DNA from 2 places in the Streptomyces sp. CA-243310 genome. Region 2 is predicted to be linked to the other one. Evidence: riboswitches for the same ligand, from Rfam matches in the RefSeq annotation. Region 2 holds a riboswitch; the other holds the start of a gene.
What was found. A riboswitch is a leader RNA that binds a small molecule or an ion and turns the genes downstream of it on or off. The one in region 2 is predicted to bind S-adenosylmethionine.
Positions count from the first base shown of each region.

Region 1: it holds a riboswitch for S-adenosylmethionine, as region 2 does, so the genes downstream of both, thrC (threonine synthase) here and ACQEVM_RS27070 (aminotransferase class V-fold PLP-dependent enzyme) in region 2, are expected to answer to the same signal.

Region 1 is NZ_JBNJMF010000001.1:673,351-682,513, forward strand. Features, by position in the region: gene ACQEVM_RS03190 (extracellular solute-binding protein) at 1-882, shown strand, start outside; gene ACQEVM_RS03195 (DUF3263 domain-containing protein) at 947-1,183, shown strand; gene otsB (trehalose-phosphatase) at 1,217-2,068, shown strand; gene ACQEVM_RS03205 (alpha,alpha-trehalose-phosphate synthase (UDP-forming)) at 2,133-3,566, opposite strand; gene ACQEVM_RS03210 (glucosyl-3-phosphoglycerate synthase) at 3,612-4,562, opposite strand; SAM riboswitch class I at 4,771-4,928, shown strand; gene thrC (threonine synthase) at 4,922-6,229, shown strand; gene ACQEVM_RS03220 (MoaD/ThiS family protein) at 6,264-6,542, shown strand; gene ACQEVM_RS03225 (cold-shock protein) at 6,986-7,192, shown strand; gene groL (chaperonin GroEL) at 7,506-9,128, shown strand.
Region 2 is NZ_JBNJMF010000002.1:2,090,073-2,099,235, forward strand. Features, by position in the region: gene ACQEVM_RS27050 (NYN domain-containing protein) at 1-1,210, opposite strand, end outside; gene ACQEVM_RS27055 (hypothetical protein) at 1,251-1,490, opposite strand; gene ACQEVM_RS27060 (rhomboid family intramembrane serine protease) at 1,624-2,346, shown strand; gene ACQEVM_RS27065 (Lrp/AsnC ligand binding domain-containing protein) at 2,343-2,624, shown strand; gene ACQEVM_RS27070 (aminotransferase class V-fold PLP-dependent enzyme) at 2,728-4,116, opposite strand; SAM riboswitch class IV at 4,347-4,463, opposite strand; gene trpD (anthranilate phosphoribosyltransferase) at 4,559-5,623, opposite strand; gene qcrB (cytochrome bc1 complex cytochrome b subunit) at 5,815-7,446, opposite strand; gene qcrA (cytochrome bc1 complex Rieske iron-sulfur subunit) at 7,443-8,501, opposite strand; gene qcrC (cytochrome bc1 complex diheme cytochrome c subunit) at 8,498-9,163, opposite strand, start outside.

The DNA of each region.
Region 1 (9,163 bases), on a different contig from region 2:
CGCACCCAGTACGGCCTCCCCTTCGTGGCCAGCACCCGACTGCTCTTCTACAACGAGAAGATGCTCACGGACGCGGGCGTGCTGGCGAAGGACGCCAAGGGTGGCTGGCAGCCGAAGAGCTGGGCGGAGCTGGAGGCGGCCGCCAAGAAGCTCAAGGCCAACGGCGTCCCCACCCCCTTCGCGCTGCCGCTCGGCCGCGAGGAGGCCCAGGCCGAGACGATGAACTGGCTCCTCGCGGGCGGTGGTGGCTACACCGACAACGAGGAGAACTACTCGATCGACTCCGCGGAGAACGTCAAGACGCTGGAGTTCCTGCGCGACAAGCTGGTCGGCCAGGGCCTGACCGGCTCCGTGGAGCCGGGCAAGTACGACCGCCAGGGCGCCTTCGACGCCTTCACCCGAGGCGAGGTCGGCATGCTCAACGGCCACCCCACGCTGATCAAGCAGGCCACCGCGAAGGGCCTCAAGTTCGGCATGGTGCCCATGCCCACGGTCGACGGCACCGAGCACTCCGCCATGGGCGTCGCCGACTGGGTGATGGCCTTCAAGAACGGCCACAAGAAGGAGTCCGGGCAGTTCCTCGACTTCCTGTACGAGGCCGACAACGTGACGTCCTTCACCACCCAGTACGGCCTGCTGCCCGTCACCACCAGCGGCTTCCGGGCCATGCAGAACGCCACCGGCGGCTCCGCCCCGCAGCTGAAGACCTTCCTGGCGGCCCTGCCCACCTCGAAGCTGTACCCGGTCGGCAAGAAGTCCTGGGCGGGCGTCAGCGAGGACGTGAAGAAGAACATCGGCTCGACCGTCAAGCCCGGCGGCAAGCCCGAGAAGGTCCTGGGCGAGATCGCCGAGTCCGCGCGGAAGGCGGACGGGAGCCAGTGACACCCGCGCCGCGCCGCCCCGGGGTCGCCGGGGCGGTGTCGGTGGCCGGCGTTAATCTGGCCGTATGACGGACGACGGGCGGTTGACGGCCACCGAGGCCGCCGTGCTCGCGTACGAGGGACGTACCTGGTCGGGCCCCGGCGCCAAGGAGCGGGCCATTCGCGAGGGACTGGGCATGCCCCCCGTCCGGTACTACCAGCTGCTCAACGCCCTGATGGACGATCCGCGGGCACTGGAGCACGCCCCCGGCACGGTCAACCGACTCCGCAGGATCCGCGAAGCGCAGCGGGCCCGGCGATAGCCGTCCCACGACAGGACCGTTAGGGTCGTCCCCATGGGGAGCCACCCGCACGATCTGCCGATGCCCGTGCCCGCCACAGCCGCCGGACGCGAGGGGCTCGAAGCCCTGCTCCGCGCACCGCGCCGGTCCGTCGTCGCCCTCGACTTCGACGGCACCCTCGCCGACATCGTTCCCGACCCCGACCAGGCCCGCGCCCACCCGGACGCCGTACCGGCACTGGCCGCGCTCGCCCCCGAGGTGGCCGCCGTCGCCGTCGTCACCGGCCGGCCCGCCGGGGTGGCCGTCCGCCACGGCGGCTTCGCCGGCGTCCCGGGGCTGGAACACCTGGTGGTGCTCGGGCACTACGGGGCCGAGCGGTGGGACGCCGTCACCGGCATCGTGCACGCGCCCGCCGAACACCCCGGGGTGGCGGCCGTACGCGCCGAACTGCCGGGCTTCCTGGAGTCCATCGGTGCCTGGCGCGGCACCTGGATCGAGGAGAAGGGCCAGGCGCTGGCCGTCCACACCCGCAGGGCCGCCGACCCGGAAGCGGCCTTCGCCGCGCTCCGCGAGCCCCTCGCGGACCTGGCGGCCCGACACGGGCTGATGGTCGAGCCGGGCCGGGCCGTGCTGGAGCTGCGACCGCCCGGCATGGACAAGGGCGTCGCCCTGACCGAGTACCTCGCGGAGATGGGCGCCGAGGCGGTGCTGTACGCCGGGGACGACCTCGGGGACCTCGCCGCCTACGCCGCCGTCGAGAAGCGGCGCGCCGACGGACTGCCGGGCCTGCTCGTCGCCAGCGGCTCCGAGGTGCCCGAACTCGCCTCCCGCGCCGACCTCGTCCTCCCCGGACCCGAACAGGTCGCCGCCCTCCTGGCGACGCTGGCCGCGACCCTGCGCGCCTGACGACCCGGGCGGCCGGCGTTCGGCGGCCGGCGGCCGGGGGGAACCCGCGCCGACCGCCGACCGTTCACATGTCCCGCAGGGCGTCCAACTGGGCGCGGAACCAGCGGGCCGGGGGCAGGGCCGTCGCGGCGGACGCCAGCCGCTTGGTGCGCTCCGTCCGCTCCGACCTCGGCATCGTCAGGGCCAGGTGCAGCGCCTGCGCCGTCTGCGTCACGTCGAACGGATTCACCGTCAGCGCGTCCTCGCCCAGCTCCCCGAACGCCCCCGCACCCGTGGACAGGACCAGGGCGACGCCCCGCTCCGAGACCACCGGGATCTCCTTCGCCACCAGGTTCATGCCGTCCCGCACCGGGTTGACCAGCGCCACGTCCGCCAGCCGGTAGGCCGCCAGGGAACGCGCGAAGTCGTCCTCCACCGACACCAGCACCGGCGTCCAGTCCTCCGTGCCGAACTCCGCGTTGATCTCCGCGGCGAGCGCGGCGACCGCCTCCGTGTACGACCGGTACACCGCGAGGTCCTGCCGCGAGGGGTACGCCGACGCCAGGTGCACCACCTTGCCCACCCACTCGGGGCGGGTGGCCAGCAGTTCCCGGTAGGCCAGCAGGCCGCGCAGGATGTTCTTCGACAGCTCCGTGCGGTCCACCCGCACGATCGTCTTGAGGTCGCCGACCTCCGCGCGCAGCGCCGCCAGCTTCCCGTCCACCTCCGGCCGGTGGGCCAGCGCCCGCAGCTCCTCGCCGTCCACGCCCAGCCCGAAGACCGCCACCTCGGTGTTCCGCTGCGGCCAGATCGAGTACCGGCGGTGCTCGACCCTCGTGCCGTGCACCTGCGCCAGGCCCCACGCGTCGTCGAGCTCCATGGCCCCCAGGAACGCGTCGGCCCACTCCCGGGTGTGGAAGCCGAGCAGGTCCGCGCCGAGCATGCCCCAGGACAGCTCCTCGACCACGTACTGCGGGAGGATCCGCAGGGAGTCCGGCGAGGCCCACGGGGTGTGCGTGAAGTGCGCGATCCGCAGGTCCGGCCGCAGGACCCGGAGCATGCCCGGCACCAGCGCCAGGTGGTAGTCCTGCACCAGCACCGACGCGCCCTCGCCCGCCTCCTCGGCGAGCGCCTCCGCGAAGGCCCGGTTGTAGGCGTCGTACGACTCCCAGAGCCGCCGGAACTCGGCGTCGAAGGCCGGCGCGCGCGGGATGTCGTACAGGTGGTGGTGGGTGAACCAGAGCACCGAGTTCGCGATGCCGTTGTACGCGTCGTCGTAGACCGCCGAATCGATGTCCAGCATCCGGACCCCGGGCTCGGACACGCCCCGACGCACCGCCTCCCGGTCCGCGTCCGACAGCGCCGCGCAGATCCACACCGTCTCCGGCTGCTCCGCGAGGGCGGCGGAGAGCCCGGAGACCAGACCGCCCCCGCCGCGCCGGGTGTCGAGGGTGCCGTCGTCGGCGAGGGAGTACGAGAGCGGGCCGCGATTCGCGGCGACGAGCACCTGAGAAGCCATGCGCCGAACCTAGCCCGGCCGGAACCCGCTCAAACGTCCGGTTCGTCACGCCACCCGGCGGCCCGCGTACTCCTTGACCTCGATCATCGGCGGCCGTTCCTCGGTGTCGACGGCGTACGTCCGCGGCACGAAGCCGTCCGGACCCCGCTCGAACTGCGTCAGCTCCGGCCGTACGAGGTGCCCGCGCGACAGACGCAGTTGCGCCGTCCGGTAGATCGCCGCGGCCATCCGGCCGAGCGCCTGACCGTCCTGGTGCCGGTGCAGTCGTACCCCGACGTCCACCTGGGCCAGCGCGTCCAGCCCGACCGTGTGCAGCGCGTCCACCAGCAGCCCCAGCTCGACGCCGTAGCCGACGGGGAACGGCAGCCGCTCCAGCAGCGACCGGCGCACCGCGTACTCGCCGCCCAGCGGCTGGACGAAGCCCGCCAACAGCGGCCAGTGCAGGTTGAGCAGCGGGCGGGCCACCAGCTCGGTCACCCGGCCGCCCTGCCCGGGCGCGTCGCCGAGCGGGCGGTCGTACATCGCCTTCACGAACTGCACCTCGGGATCGGTCAGCAGCGGGCCGACGATCCCCGACACGAAGGAGGCCGAGAAGTCGCGCAGGTCGGCGTCCACGAAGCAGACGACGTCGCCGGTCGTGGCCAGCAGCGAGCGCCACAGCACCTCGCCCTTGCCGGGCAGGGCCGGCAGCCGCGGCAGGATCTCGTCGCGGTGCACCACACGGGCACCGGCCTTCGCGGCCACCTCGGCCGTCCGGTCGCGGGAGCCCGAGTCGACGACCACCAGCTCGTCCACCAACGGCGTCGCCGGCCCCTCGATCAGCTCGCGGCGGATCACCTCGACGATCTCGCCGACCGTGGCCTCCTCGTCGAGCGCGGGCAGCACCACGCTCACCGTGGTGCCCGTCGCCCGTTTCCGGTCGAGCAGCTGGTCGAGCGGTCGATCGGCAGCGGACCAGGAGCGCTCGGCCAGCCAGCGCTCCACCTCTTCCAGCACTTTCGGCACTCCCTGATGGGTCGGTCGATCGTCGGCGGTTTCGGACGAAATGTGATCCATGTGTGATCCATCTCGCCGTTCGGACGGCTGTCTCAACCGCCCGGGGCTTCGGTTACAGTCTTGAACAACGCGAGGGACCACCGCATGCCGGGGGTCCACGTGCACAAACGCCCGGGCCCGCCATGGAGTGCGTCACCCGGTGCCATACCGCTCATCCAGAGGGGCAGAGGGACACGGCCCGTTGAAGCCCCGGCAACCCTCCAGTCGGTCTCGCGATCACGCACATCCGCTGCGTCAGCGAGGTCCCCGACTAGGGAAGGTGCCAATTCCGTCTCATGGCGAAGTGCGCCATGGGGAAGATGAGGAGAAAGGGCCTCGCCATCATGGCTGCACAGACTGTCACCACCTCTGCCGGAATCGTCGATCTCGGACCCGCCACCGGCCTTTCCTGCCGCGAGTGCGCCACCCGCTTCGAACTCGGTCCGATCTTCGCCTGCGCCGAGTGTTTCGGACCGCTCGAAGTCGCCTACGACCTGCCCACCGGTGACCCCGAGGCGCTGCGCGCCGCGATCGAGGCCGGCCCGAACAACATCTGGCGCTACGCGCCGCTGCTGCCCGTCCCGGCGGACGTGGCCTCCAAGCCGAGCCTGAACCCCGGCTTCACCAAGCTCGTGGACGCCGAGAACCTGGCCAAGGAGCTGGGCGTCACCGGCAAGCTCTACGTCAAGGACGACTCCGGCAACCCGACGCACTCCTTCAAGGACCGCGTCGTCGCCATCGCCGTCGAGGCCGCCCGCGCCTTCGGCTTCACCACCCTCTCCTGCTCCTCCACCGGCAACCTGGCCGGGGCCGTCGGCGCCGCGGCCGCCCGCGCCGGCTTCCGGTCCTGCGTGTTCATCCCGCACGACCTGGAGCAGGGCAAGGTCGTCATGGCCGGTGTCTACGGTGGCGACCTGGTCGGCATCGAGGGCAACTACGACGACGTCAACCGCTTCTGCTCCGAGCTCATCGGCGACCCGCTCGGCGAGGGCTGGGGCTTCGTCAACGTCAACCTGCGCCCGTACTACGGCGAGGGCTCCAAGACCCTCGCGTACGAGATCTGCGAGCAGCTCGGCTGGGAGCTGCCCGATCAGATCGTCATCCCGATCGCGTCCGGCTCGCAGCTGACGAAGATCGACAAGGGTCTTCAGGAGCTGATCAGGCTCGGACTGGTCGAGGACAAGCCGTACAAGATCTTCGGCGCCCAGGCCGAGGGCTGCTCGCCCGTCTCGACCGCCTTCAAGGCCGGCCACGAGGTGGTCCGCCCGCAGAAGCCGAACACCATCGCCAAGTCGCTGGCCATCGGCAACCCGGCGGACGGCCCCTACGTCCTGGACATCGCCCGCCGCACCGGCGGCTACGTCGAGGACGTCAACGACGAGCAGGTCGTCGAGGCCATCAAGATCCTCGCGCAGACCGAGGGCATCTTCGCCGAGACCGCGGGCGGCGTGACCGTCGGCGTGACGAAGAAGCTCATCGACAACGGGCAGCTCGACCCCGCGCTGACCACGGTCATCCTGAACACGGGTGACGGTCTCAAGACCCTGGAGGCGGTGGCCGCGGACAGCGGGCAGACCGCCACGATCCGCCCGAGCCTGGACGCGTTCCGCGCCGCCGGCCTGGCCTGACCCTCCCCCCGTACTCCGGAAAGGCAGCAGCACCATGAGCGTCAACGTCCGCATCCCCACCATCCTGCGCACCTACACCGGCGGCCAGGCCGAGGTGTCCGCCGAGGGCACGACCCTCTCCGAGGTCATCGAGTCCCTGGAGAAGAGCCACCCGGGCATCGCCGCCCGCGTCCTGGACGACCAGGGCAAGCTGCGCCGCTTCGTGAACGTCTACGTGAACGACGACGACGTGCGCTTCGAGGGCGGGCTGCAGACGTCGACGCCCGACGGCGCCGGCATCTCGATCATTCCGGCGGTCGCGGGCGGCTGCTGAACCGTCCCGGACTTCCATCCACGGACTTCCGCGGGGACTTCCCCCGAGGGCCGTGCGCCGACGAGAGCAATCCGAATTGCCCCTTCCGCCGATAAGCGGAGGGGGCAATTCTGGTTGATTGGGCGCGGTAGAGTTGGGGAAGTCCCCTCCGCCGTACTTGCCCGCCGCATATGAGCGGGCCGCCGGATGGTTGACATTGAGTCAACATGCAAGCGCCGTATGGGTCTTTGGTGCCGAATGTCAGGCCCGAGTTGCCCGGCCCTATGCCAAATTTTCACTCTATTTCAATGTTTCCTCGTGTCCTGAATTCTCGTCGGAATGACCTGTTGCACACAGCACTGGTGCGGATACATTCAGCCGCGGTCGAGGCGTTCCGGCGCAAGTTCTGACCCGGGTCCGCGAAGTGCGGTCCTGCGCAAGGGCCAGTAATAGGGGAGTTAGGCATGGCTCAGGGCACCGTCAAGTGGTTCAACGCGGAGAAGGGCTACGGCTTCATCGCGGTCGACGGTGGTGCGGATGTGTTCGTCCACTACAGCGCCATCCAGATGGACGGGTACCGCACCCTTGAAGAGGGTCAGCGGGTCGAGTTCGAGATCTCGCAGGGCCAGAAGGGTCCGCAGGCGGACATGGTCAAGCTCGCACTCGGCTAGTCCCGGCGCGATCGACCACCGACGCACGGACATCGAGGGGCCCACATCCTGGACAAGGGATGTGGGCCCCTCGTGCATGACCCCGTCCGACCGGCGCGTTCGCGGGGTGTTGCCCGAAGCCGCTTGCACTCGCGGGGGTCGAGTGCTAATCATTGGCGTTAGCACTCTCCAGGTGAGAGTGCTACTCAACGAGGACCGGGCCGGTGAGGCCCGCAGGGTCCGGCGGGAAGGAACCGCCGGGCTCGCTGGCCGTCCGTCGCGGGCGCGGGCGCGGTCCGGAGCAATCCACCCCTGTCCGGGAGGACCACTTCAGATGGCCAAGATCATTGCGTTCAACGAGGAGGCCCGGCGCGGTCTCGAGCGTGGGATGAACCAGCTCGCCGACGCCGTCAAGGTCACCCTTGGCCCCAAGGGTCGCAACGTCGTCCTTGAGAAGAAGTGGGGCGCCCCCACGATCACCAACGATGGTGTCTCCATCGCCAAGGAGATCGAGCTCGAGGACCCGTACGAGAAGATCGGCGCCGAGCTGGTCAAGGAAGTCGCCAAGAAGACGGACGACGTCGCCGGCGACGGTACGACCACCGCCACCGTGCTCGCCCAGGCTCTCGTACGCGAGGGTCTGCGCAACGTGGCCGCCGGCGCCAACCCGATGGCCCTCAAGCGTGGCATCGAGAAGGCCGTCGAGGCCGTCTCCGCCGCCCTGCTCTCGCAGGCCAAGGACGTCGAGACCAAGGAGCAGATCGCCTCCACGGCCTCCATCTCCGCCGCCGACACCCAGATCGGCGAGCTCATCGCCGAGGCGATGGACAAGGTCGGCAAGGAAGGCGTCATCACGGTCGAGGAGTCGCAGACCTTCGGTCTCGAGCTCGAGCTCACCGAGGGCATGCGCTTCGACAAGGGCTACATCTCGGCGTACTTCGCCACCGACATGGAGCGCATGGAGTCGTCCCTCGACGACCCGTACATCCTGATCGTCAACTCCAAGATCGGCTCGGTCAAGGACCTGCTGCCGCTCCTGGAGAAGGTCATGCAGTCCGGCAAGCCGCTGCTGATCATCGCCGAGGACGTCGAGGGCGAGGCCCTGTCGACCCTGGTCGTCAACAAGATCCGCGGCACCTTCAAGTCCGTCGCCGTCAAGGCGCCGGGCTTCGGTGACCGTCGCAAGGCCATGCTCGGTGACATCGCCATCCTCACGGGCGGCACGGTCATCTCCGAGGAGGTCGGCCTCAAGCTGGAGAACGCCGGTCTCGACCTGCTGGGCCGCGCCCGCAAGGTCGTCATCACCAAGGACGAGACCACCATCGTCGACGGTGCCGGTGACAGCGACCAGGTCCAGGGTCGCGTCAACCAGATCCGCGCCGAGATCGAGAACTCCGACTCGGACTACGACCGCGAGAAGCTCCAGGAGCGCCTCGCGAAGCTGGCCGGCGGCGTGGCCGTCATCAAGGCCGGCGCCGCGACCGAGGTCGAGCTCAAGGAGCGCAAGCACCGCATCGAGGACGCCGTTCGCAACGCGAAGGCGGCCGTCGAAGAGGGCATCGTCGCCGGTGGCGGCGTGGCCCTCCTCCAGGCCTCCGCGGTCTTCGAGAAGCTGGAGCTCACGGGTGACGAGGCGACCGGCGCCAACGCCGTCCGCCTGGCCCTCGAGGCCCCGCTGAAGCAGATCGCCGTCAACGGTGGTCTCGAAGGCGGCGTCGTCGTCGAGAAGGTGCGCAACCTGCCCATCGGTCACGGCCTGAACGCCGCGACCGGCGAGTACGTCGACATGATCGCCGAGGGCATCATCGACCCGGCGAAGGTCACGCGCTCCGCGCTGCAGAACGCCGCGTCGATCGCCGCGCTGTTCCTGACGACCGAGGCCGTCATCGCCGACAAGCCCGAGAAGGCCGGTGCCCCCGCGGGCGGCGGCATGCCGGGCGGTGACATGGACTTCTGATCCGCCTCCGGCAGATCAGGCAGTTCCGTTCGCGT
Region 2 (9,163 bases):
CCGCCGTCACCCCCGCCTTGGAGAACAGCACCCGCACCCCGCGCGGCGGGGCGAGGAGTACCGGGGCGGCCAGTTCGGCGCCGTCGAAGACACAGGTCATCTCCGCGCCCGTCTGCGCGGCCAGCATCGAGAGCCCGCCCAGCAGCCGAAGCCGCTGCTTCTCCAGCGGCATCGTCGGATAGCCCGTCTTGGTCACGTTGTAGCCGTCGATCACCAGATGCGCCTGCGGCAGCGCCAACAACTGGTCCAGCAGCGCCGGATCGGTCTCCGACAGCGCCCGCGCCGCGATGTCCTTCGGGGTCATCCGACCCGGCTCCACCGCCTCCACCGTGTCCGCGGGCCGGGTGGACACGGGCGGCAGCGCCAGCTCGCGGCGCAGTCCGGCCGCCGCGTCCAACACGGTGTCCAGGAGCAGCCGCAGCCTCATGTCCTCGATGCTGCGCCCCTCGCGGGTGGCGCGGCGCGAGGTCTCCAGCGCCGATTCCACCTCCGCGAGGCGGGACTTGAGCCGCCGCGTCTCGCTCTCGGCGACCGTCACCTGCGCCGCCGCCTCCCCGCGGATCCCGTCGATCTCGGCATTGATCTTGCGCAGGGCCGCCTCGCCGCGCTTGACGTCGCTGAGGGCGCTGCGCAGCTTGCGCTGAAGCGATTCCGCTTCCTTGCGCGCCGCCTCCAGCTCGCCGCGCACCTGCTCACCGCCGCTGCGCTGGAGTTCGCGTACGTGCGCCAGCTCCTCGCGGAGCCGCTCCAGTTCGCGCCGGGTCTCGTCGCCGACCCGCTCGGCGTCGGCGCGCTGCGCCTCCTCGCCCGCGGCGGCCACCAGCTTGACCCAGCCGGCCGGCCTCAGCACGTACGCGGCGGCTGCCACGTCCAGCGGATCGGCGGCGGCGGGCGGGGCCCCGGACTCCAGGGCCCCGGCCAGTTCGGCCTGCGCCTCGCGGAGCTTCTCGGCGACCCGGCCGCGGAAGACGGCGTCCGTCTCCACGGCCGCGGCCATCGCGTTGCCCGCGAACTTGGCACGACGGGTCGGGGTGAACCGGGCGTACTGGCGCAGCTGCGCCGGGAGGTCCCCGACCGTCAGTCCGCCGAAGGCGTCCGAGACGAGTGCGACGACCCTGCGCCGCACGCCTTCCGGCAGCGGGCGGTCGAGCACCTCGGCGGCGTCGCCGGCCGCGTCGGCCGGCTCAGCGCCGCTTGCTGGCTCCACAATCCGTCACCCCTACCGTGATCTACCTGTGGGCCCGGCTCCTTCAGGAGTCCGCGCCCGGCCTGTCCACGAGCTCGATCTGGTCCACCGCGTTGCACCAGCGACAGCGAACCGACTCGATGGTCTCATTGACCACCTCTCGCTCCTCGACCTTGGGCTCCCCGGCGAGGTCCAAGTGGATGTACTCCACGACCTTCGACGAACGGGTCACGTCGAAACGCGTGAGGTTGCCGCACAGGGTGCAGCGCCACCGGGTGGTGTCGGTCGGCTGGGGAACCGTCATCAGGCCGCTCTCTCCTTCGTGGCTCTTTCAGTTTCAATTAAAGCGGCCCGCTGAGCCGTACGGCGGACCGCAGCTCGTAACCCTACGGCCTGCCACCGCTCCGAGGGGGTCCGGTTGGGTCATGCTCGGTCGCATGATCGTAAGGTGGCAGGCCGTCCGCGAGGCCTCCAGGGGCCCGGTGATCACCCACGCGCTGATCGCCGGCTGCTGCGTGGTGTTCCTCCTCGGTCCCGCCTCGGGCATGAATCCGGTCTACGGGACCGGTGACGAGCTGCTCGCGCGGGGCACCGACTACTTCCGGCGCTGGGGCGTCGTCCCCGATCAGCTCTTCTCCGGATCGGCCAGGGCGCTGCTCACCCCGCTGACCGCGCTGTTCGTCCACGGCAGCTGGCTGCACCTGCTGGGCAACATGCTCTTCCTGTACGTCTTCGGCGCGATGACGGAGGCCCGGATGGGCCGACCGGCCTTCCTCGCCTTCTGCGTCTGTACGGGCTACCTCGCCCTGGGCGCCTACGCGGCGGCCAACGCCTCCTCCGACCAGACCCTGGTCGGGGCGTCCGGCGCGATCTCGGCGGTGCTCGGGGCGTTCCTGTGCCTCTTCCCCCGCGCCCGGGTCACGAGCCTGTTCCCGTTCCTGTTCTTCCTGCCGCTGCGCTTCCCCGCCTGGATCGTGCTGATGTTCTGGTTCGCGTTGCAGTGGGTGGCGGCGCACCGGGCGGAAAGCGGTCCGGGGGTCGCCTATCTCGCCCACGTGGTGGGCTTCTCCCTGGGCTTCGGCTACGCGTGGGTGCGATACCGGCGTACGACTAGAGTGAGGAGACCAGTGACTGCCGGCGAGGGAGACAGCCAACCGTGATCACCGCGATCGTGCTCATCAAGACCAGCGTGGACCGGATCCCCGAGATCGCCGAGGCCATCGCCGCGCTGGACAGCGTCAGCGAGGTCTACTCCGTCACCGGTACCTACGACCTGATCGCCCTGGTCCGGGTGGCCCGCCACGAGAACCTCGCGGACATCATCCCGGGCCGCATCAGCAAGATCCCGGGCGTGGAGGGCACCGACACGCACGTGGCGTTCCGCACGTACTCCCAGCACGACCTGGAAGCCGCCTTCGCGATCGGCCTCGACGCGTAGGTTCCGGCCGGGCGTGTCGACGGCCGGCAGCCGTCGCGACGGCCGAAGGCCCCGGCGGGAATCCTCCCGACCGGGGCGCGCGGCGTTCAGGGGCCGACGGGCCTCAGACGGCCGGCACGCAGCGGCCCTCTTCGGTGTGGTACCGCCACTTGGCCCCGTCGGTGACGAGTTCCCTGACCGCGCCGACGAACCGCTCGACGTGCTCGTCGGGGGTGCCCGCGCCGAAGCTGACGCGGATCGCGTTCAGCGAGCGCTCCCCCGGGCCGGCCTCGGGCGCCCCGCACTCCCCCGGCTCCTGCGGCTCGCTGCCGAGCAGGGTGCGGACCAGCGGGTGGGCGCAGAACAGGCCGTCGCGGACGCCGATGCCGTACTCCGCGGAGAGGGCGGCGGCGAAGTGCGAGCTGTTCCACCCGTCGACGACGAAGGAGATGACGCCGACGCGCGGGGCGTCGTCCCCGAAGAGGGACAGCACGCGGACCGCCGGGACGTCGGCCAGGCCCTCGCGGACCTTCGCGATGAGGTGGTTCTCGCGGGCGACCAGGTTCTCGAACCCGGCCTCCTTCAGGGCGCGGCAGGCGGAGGCGATGGAGTAGACGCCGATGACGTTCGGTGAACCGGCCTCGTGGCGGGCGGCCGTGGTGTGCCACTCGACGTCCACGCCGCCGTCCTCGCGGCGGGCCACCTTGCGGGAGGCGCCACCGCCGGCGAGGTACGGATCGGCGGCCTGCAGCCAGTCCGCGCGGCCGGCGAGCACGCCCGAGCCGAAGGGCGCGTACAGCTTGTGTCCGGAGAAGGCCACCCAGTCCACGTCGAGTTCCCGCACGGAGACGGGGTGGTGCGGGGCCAACTGGGCGGCGTCCAGCACGATCCGCGCCCCGTGGGCGTGCGCAGCGGCGGCGAGCTCCCGTACGGGCCACAGCTCGCCGGTGACGTTGGACGCGCCGGTCACGCACACCAGCGCGGGACCGTACGGGTCGCGCCCGGCCAGCGCCCGCTCCAGGGTCTCGACGGCCTGGGCCGGGGTGCGCGGCGCGTCGAGGCAGGTGACCCGCGCGTCCCCCCAGGGCAGCAGGGAGGCGTGGTGCTCGGTCTCGAAGACGAAGACCTGGCAGTCGGCGGGGAGCGCGGCGGCGAGCAGGTTCAGGGAGTCGGTGGTGGACCGCGTGAAGATCACCTGGTCCTCGGCGCGGCAGTCGAGGAACTCCGCGACGGTGACCCGGCTCTGCTCGAAGAGGTCGGTGGAGAGCTGCGAGAGGTAGCCGGCGCCCCGGTGCACGCTTCCGTAGTACGGGGCGTAGGCCGCCACGTCGTCCCAGACCCGCTGCAGGGCGGGGGCGCTGGCCGCGTAGTCGAGGGCGGCGTAGGTGACCTCGCCGCCGGTGACGAGCGGCACGGTGACGTCGCGGCCGAGCACGGGCAGCGGCTCGACGCAGGCGGGGTCGGCGGCGACGTCGGCGGAGGTGGTGACGGCGGTGTTCAGGGATGCGGACATGGCGGAATCTCCCGGCAGGCAGGGCTGAATGGCTTCGGTGTGCCCGTACGCGGGTGCGGCTCGGCGGCCGACCGGAGGGGTACGGGGATGACCTCGGAGCACGGGAGGGCGTACGCGGGTACGCGGAGAGGTCCCTGTTCCGAGGGGTGAAGAAGGGGCGGAGTCGCCCTATCGCATTCGCTTGCTCACGGAAAACGCTCCTCGAGAGACCAGGACCCCTGGTGTCGAGGGATCCGCGCTTGCCGTAGACCTCACTGCCTACGGCCTGGTCATCACCCGGGGCACCCCGCCACGGAAGGAGGGTTGCCGGACAGCAAGCCGGGGCCTAAACGCTGTCACTCGTGACCTGGGCAGAATCCTGCCACACGATCCGTCGTGCGCAAGACCCCGGTCCGCATCGTGGACCGGGGTCTTGCCGTTTCACGCCGTTCGGACGAGCCGGCTACGCGTTGCTGGCCGTCACCCAGCGATCCAGCGCGGCGCGCGCCGATCCCGAGTCGATGGACTGCGCCGCCCGGGTGATGCCGGCCGCGATCTGCTCCTCCAGCGAGCCGCTGCCCGGGTCCAGCGCGACCAGGGCGGCGGCCGCGTTCAGCAGGACGGCGTCGCGCACGGGGCCGGTCTCGCCCGCGAGCAGGCGCCGGGCGACGTCCGCGTTGTACGAGGGGTCCTCGCCCCGCAGCGCGGACACGTCGACCACGTCGATCCCCACGTCGCGCGGGTCGAAGGGCAGCTCGGTGACCGATCCGTCCCGCACCCACCACACCCGTGAGGTGCCCGTGGTGGTCAGCTCGTCGAGGCCGTCGTCGCCCCGGAACACGAGCGCCGAGGAACCGCGTTCGGCGAGGACGCCCGCGACGATGGGCGCCACCCGGGGGTCGGCCACGCCGGTCGCCTGGGCGCGGACGCGGGCCGGGTTGGTCAGCGGGCCGAGGAAGTTGAACAGGGTCCGGATGCCCAGCTCCTTGCGCGCCGCCGCCACGTGCCGCAGCGCGGGGTGGAACTTCACGGCGAAGCAGAAGGTGATGCCGGCCTCCTCGGCGACCTGCGCCACCCGCGCGGGGGTGAGGTCGAGGTTGACGCCGAGCTTCTCCAGGACGTCCGAGGAGCCGCTCGCGGAGGAGGCGGCCCGATTGCCGTGCTTGACGACCTTGGCGCCGGTGCCGGCCACCACGATCGCCGACATCGTGGAGATGTTCACCGTCTTGGCCCCGTCGCCACCGGTCCCGACGATGTCCACCGTCCGGCCGGGCACCTCGATCAGGTTGGCGTGCTCGTACATGCTCCCGACCAGCCCGGCGATCTCCTCGACCGTCTCGCCCTTGGCCCGCAGCGCCACCACGAACCCGGCGATCTGGGCGTCGGTGGCCTCGCCGCGCATGATCGTGTCCATGGCCCAGGCGGTGTCCTCGGCGCGCAGGTCCCGGCCGGTCAGCAGGGCGTCGAGCACGCCCGGCCAGCCGCGGGCCGCCACGCTGTCGCCGCCTGCCGGGGTCACAACGTCCATGGTCCGCTCCTGCGCTAGTGGGCCGCCCCGTGCTCGCCGCCCACGTCTGATGGGTAAGGGCCTCAGCCTATCCAGCCGCGCGGGACGGCAAAGAGCCCCGTCCAGGGTCTGGACGGGGCTCTCGCCGTGGCGACACCAGGATTGACCGAAATCAATCCCTCATGCGGGTGCGGTCAAACGATCACGCGGGATCAGTGGTGGCCGTGGCCACTCTGGATCTCCTTGTACTCCTCCACCGTGGGCTTCGGAATCTGGTTGTTCTCCGCGTAGAAGCCCTTGCTGAGCTTCGCGCGGAGCTTCTCCGTGGCCGTGAGCTTGCGCTCGACACCGTTCTCGTCGACCGTCGGGCCCAGCTCGATCGGACGGTACTGCTCGTGCGCGGTGAGCGTGTGCAGCTGGGACTGCGGGAGCGGCTCGTGGACCTCGACGAACTCACCGTGCGGCAGGCGCTTGATGACGCCGGTCTCGCGACCGTGCAGCACCTTGTCGTGGTCCCGGCGCTGGAGGCCGAGGCAGATCCGCTTGGTGACGATGAAGGCGAGGACCGGTACGACGAAGAAGCCGATCCGGACGAACCAGGTGATCGAGTTGATCGACAGGTGGAAGTACTGGGCGAACATGTCGTTGCCGCCGCCGATGAGGAGCACGATGTACTCCGCGATCCAGGCGACACCGAAGCCCGTGCGGGTCGGGACGTTGCGCGGGCGGTCCAGGATGTGGTGCTCGCGCTTGTCCCCGGTGACCCAGGACTCGATGAACGGCCAGACGGCGATGGCGCCCAGCACCAGCGGGAAGAGCAGCAGCGGGATGAACACGCCCAGGACGAGGGTGTGGCCCCACAGGTTGATCTCCCAGCCCGGCATGGCTCGGATCAGGCCTTCCGGCATGCCCATGTACCAGTCGGGCTGCGCGCCGGTGGACACGTGGTCCGGGCGGTACGGGCCCAGCGCCCAGATCGGGTTGATCGAGGCGAGCGCCGCGATGGCCGCGATGACACCGAAGACCAGGAAGAAGAAGCCTCCGGCCTTGGCCATGTAGACCGGCAGCAGCGGCATGCCGACGACGTTCTTGTTCGTCTTGCCGGGGCCGGCGTACTGGGTGTGCTTGTGGAACACGACCAGGATCAGGTGGGCCACCAACAGGCCCATCATGATGCCGGGCAGCAGCAGGATGTGGACCGAGTAGAACCGCGCGACGAAGTCGCCGCCGGGGAACTCTCCGCCGAAGAGGAACATCGACAGGTAGGTGCCCACGACCGGGACCGACAGGATGGCGCCCTGCATGAAGCGGACACCGGTACCCGAGAGCAGGTCGTCCGGCAGCGAGTAACCGGTGAAACCGGTGAACATGCCGAGGACCAGCAGCAGGAAGCCGAAGATCCAGTTGACCTCGCGGGGCTTGCGGAACGCACCCGTGAAGAAGACGCGCATCATGTGCACGACCATGGCCGCGACGAAGATCAGCGCCGCCCAGTGGTGGATCTGCCGGATGAGCAGACCGCCGCGGACGTCGAAGCTGATGTCCAGGGTCGAGGCGAAGGCCTCGGACATCTGGACGCCCTGCATCGGCACGTACGAGCCGTGGTACACGACCTCGTTCATGCTCGGGTGGAAGAACAGCGTCAGGTACACACCCGTGAGGATGATGATGACGAAGGCGTAGAGGCAGATCTCACCCAGCATGAAGGACCAGTGGTCCGGGAAGATCTTGCGCATGTTCGCCTTGGCGAGGCCGTAGATGCCCAGGCGACCGTCCGCCCAGTCCGCTACGCGCTCGCCGGCGGGCGCTTTGCGCGCGCTGGTGTCAGTGGTGGCAGTGCTCATCCGCGCTCCCAGAAAGCAGGACCGACGGGCTCTTCGAAGTCGCCGAGCGCCTCGAGGAAACCTTCGTCATTGACGCCGATCCGCAGCTGCGGAAGCGCGTGACCAGCCGGGCCGAAGATGACTCGGGCGCCGTCGGAGAGGTCGAAGGTGGACTGGTGGCACGGGCAGAGCACGTGGTGCGTCTGCTGCTCGTACAGGCTGATCGGGCAGCCGACGTGGGTGCAGATCTTGGAGTAGGCGACGATCCCGTCGTGGGACCACTCCAGCTCCTGCTTGTCCTTGATGTCGTCCGGCTGGATGCGGACGATCATCAGGGCGGCCTTGGCGATCTGGGTCTGGAAGTCGTGCTGCTCCTCCTCCAGGCCTTCCGGCCGGGCGAAGGTGAGCGACCCGACGATGACGTCCTCGGGACGCAGCGGCTCGTTCGTGTTGTCGTTGATGAGCAGCTTGCCCTTGGCCCACAGGGTCTTGCGGAGCTTGTCCTCGGGCAGCGGGCCCAGGTCGCGCATCAGGATGACGCCGGAGAGCGGCAGCAGGGCCAGCGCTCCGAACATCGTGTTGCGGATCAGCTTGCGTCGACCGATGTCCGACTCGCGCGCGCCGTCGGCGAAGTCCGCGAGGACCTTCGCCTTGACCTCCGGCGGGGAGGCGATGGCGTGCCGCTCGTCGGCGACCTCGACGTCGGACATCAGGGTGCGGGCCCAGTGGACCGCGCCCGCGCCGATGCAGAAGAGGGCCACGCCCAGGGTCAGACCCAGGGCGAAGTTCAGGCCGCTCACCTTCCCGACGGGGAAGATGTAGACGATCTTGTCGATCGGGATGGCCACGTACGAGGCGATGAAGCCGATCGTGGCCAGCATCGACAGCGTGAACAGCATCGCGACCGTACGCTCGGACCGCTTGGCGGCCCGCTCGTCGATGTCCTGGATGCGCGGCTTGTGGACCGGAAGGCCCGGGTCGGCGAACGGATCGTCCGCGACCGCTACGCCACCGTGGTGCGCGTCGCCCTGCTCACTCGGCAGGTGCTTCTCTTCGGGAATGTCTTGGCTACTCATGACTTCTTGGCCTTAGCGGTGTGGGCCGCGACCCAGACGGCGACAGCGATCAACGCACCCAGACCGAAGATCCAGCCGAACAGACCCTCGGACACGGGGCCGAGGCCACCGAGCTTGAGACCACCGGGGCTGCTCGCCTTATCGCCGTTCACGTTCTGGAGGTACGCGATGATGTCCTTCTTCTGCTTCTCCGGCATGGTGCTGTCCGGGAAGGAGGGCATGTTCTGCGGGCCGGTGAGCATGGCCTCGTAGATGTGCTTCGGCTCGACGCCCTCAAGGTTGGGGGCGTACTTGCCGTGCGTCAGGGCGCCGCCCTCGCCGGTGAAGTTGTGGCACTGCGCGCAGTTGTTGCGGAACAGCTCACCACCCTTGGCGATGTCGGCCCCTGCCGGGTCGTACTGCTTCTCGGTCGGCGTGATCGGGCCGGCGCCGAGAGAGGAGATGTACGCGGCCAGCTGGTCGATCTGGGCCTGCGAGTAGATCACGGGCTTCTTCGGCACCTGGGCGCCGGGCTGCTGGGCGGGCATGCGGCCCGTGCTCACCTGGAAGTCGACGGCCGCGGAGCCGACGCCGACCAGGCTCGGGCCGTCAGAGGAACCCTGACCGCCGGTTCCGTGGCAGCTTGCGCAGCCCACGGCGTAGAGCTTCTTGCCCTCCTCGAT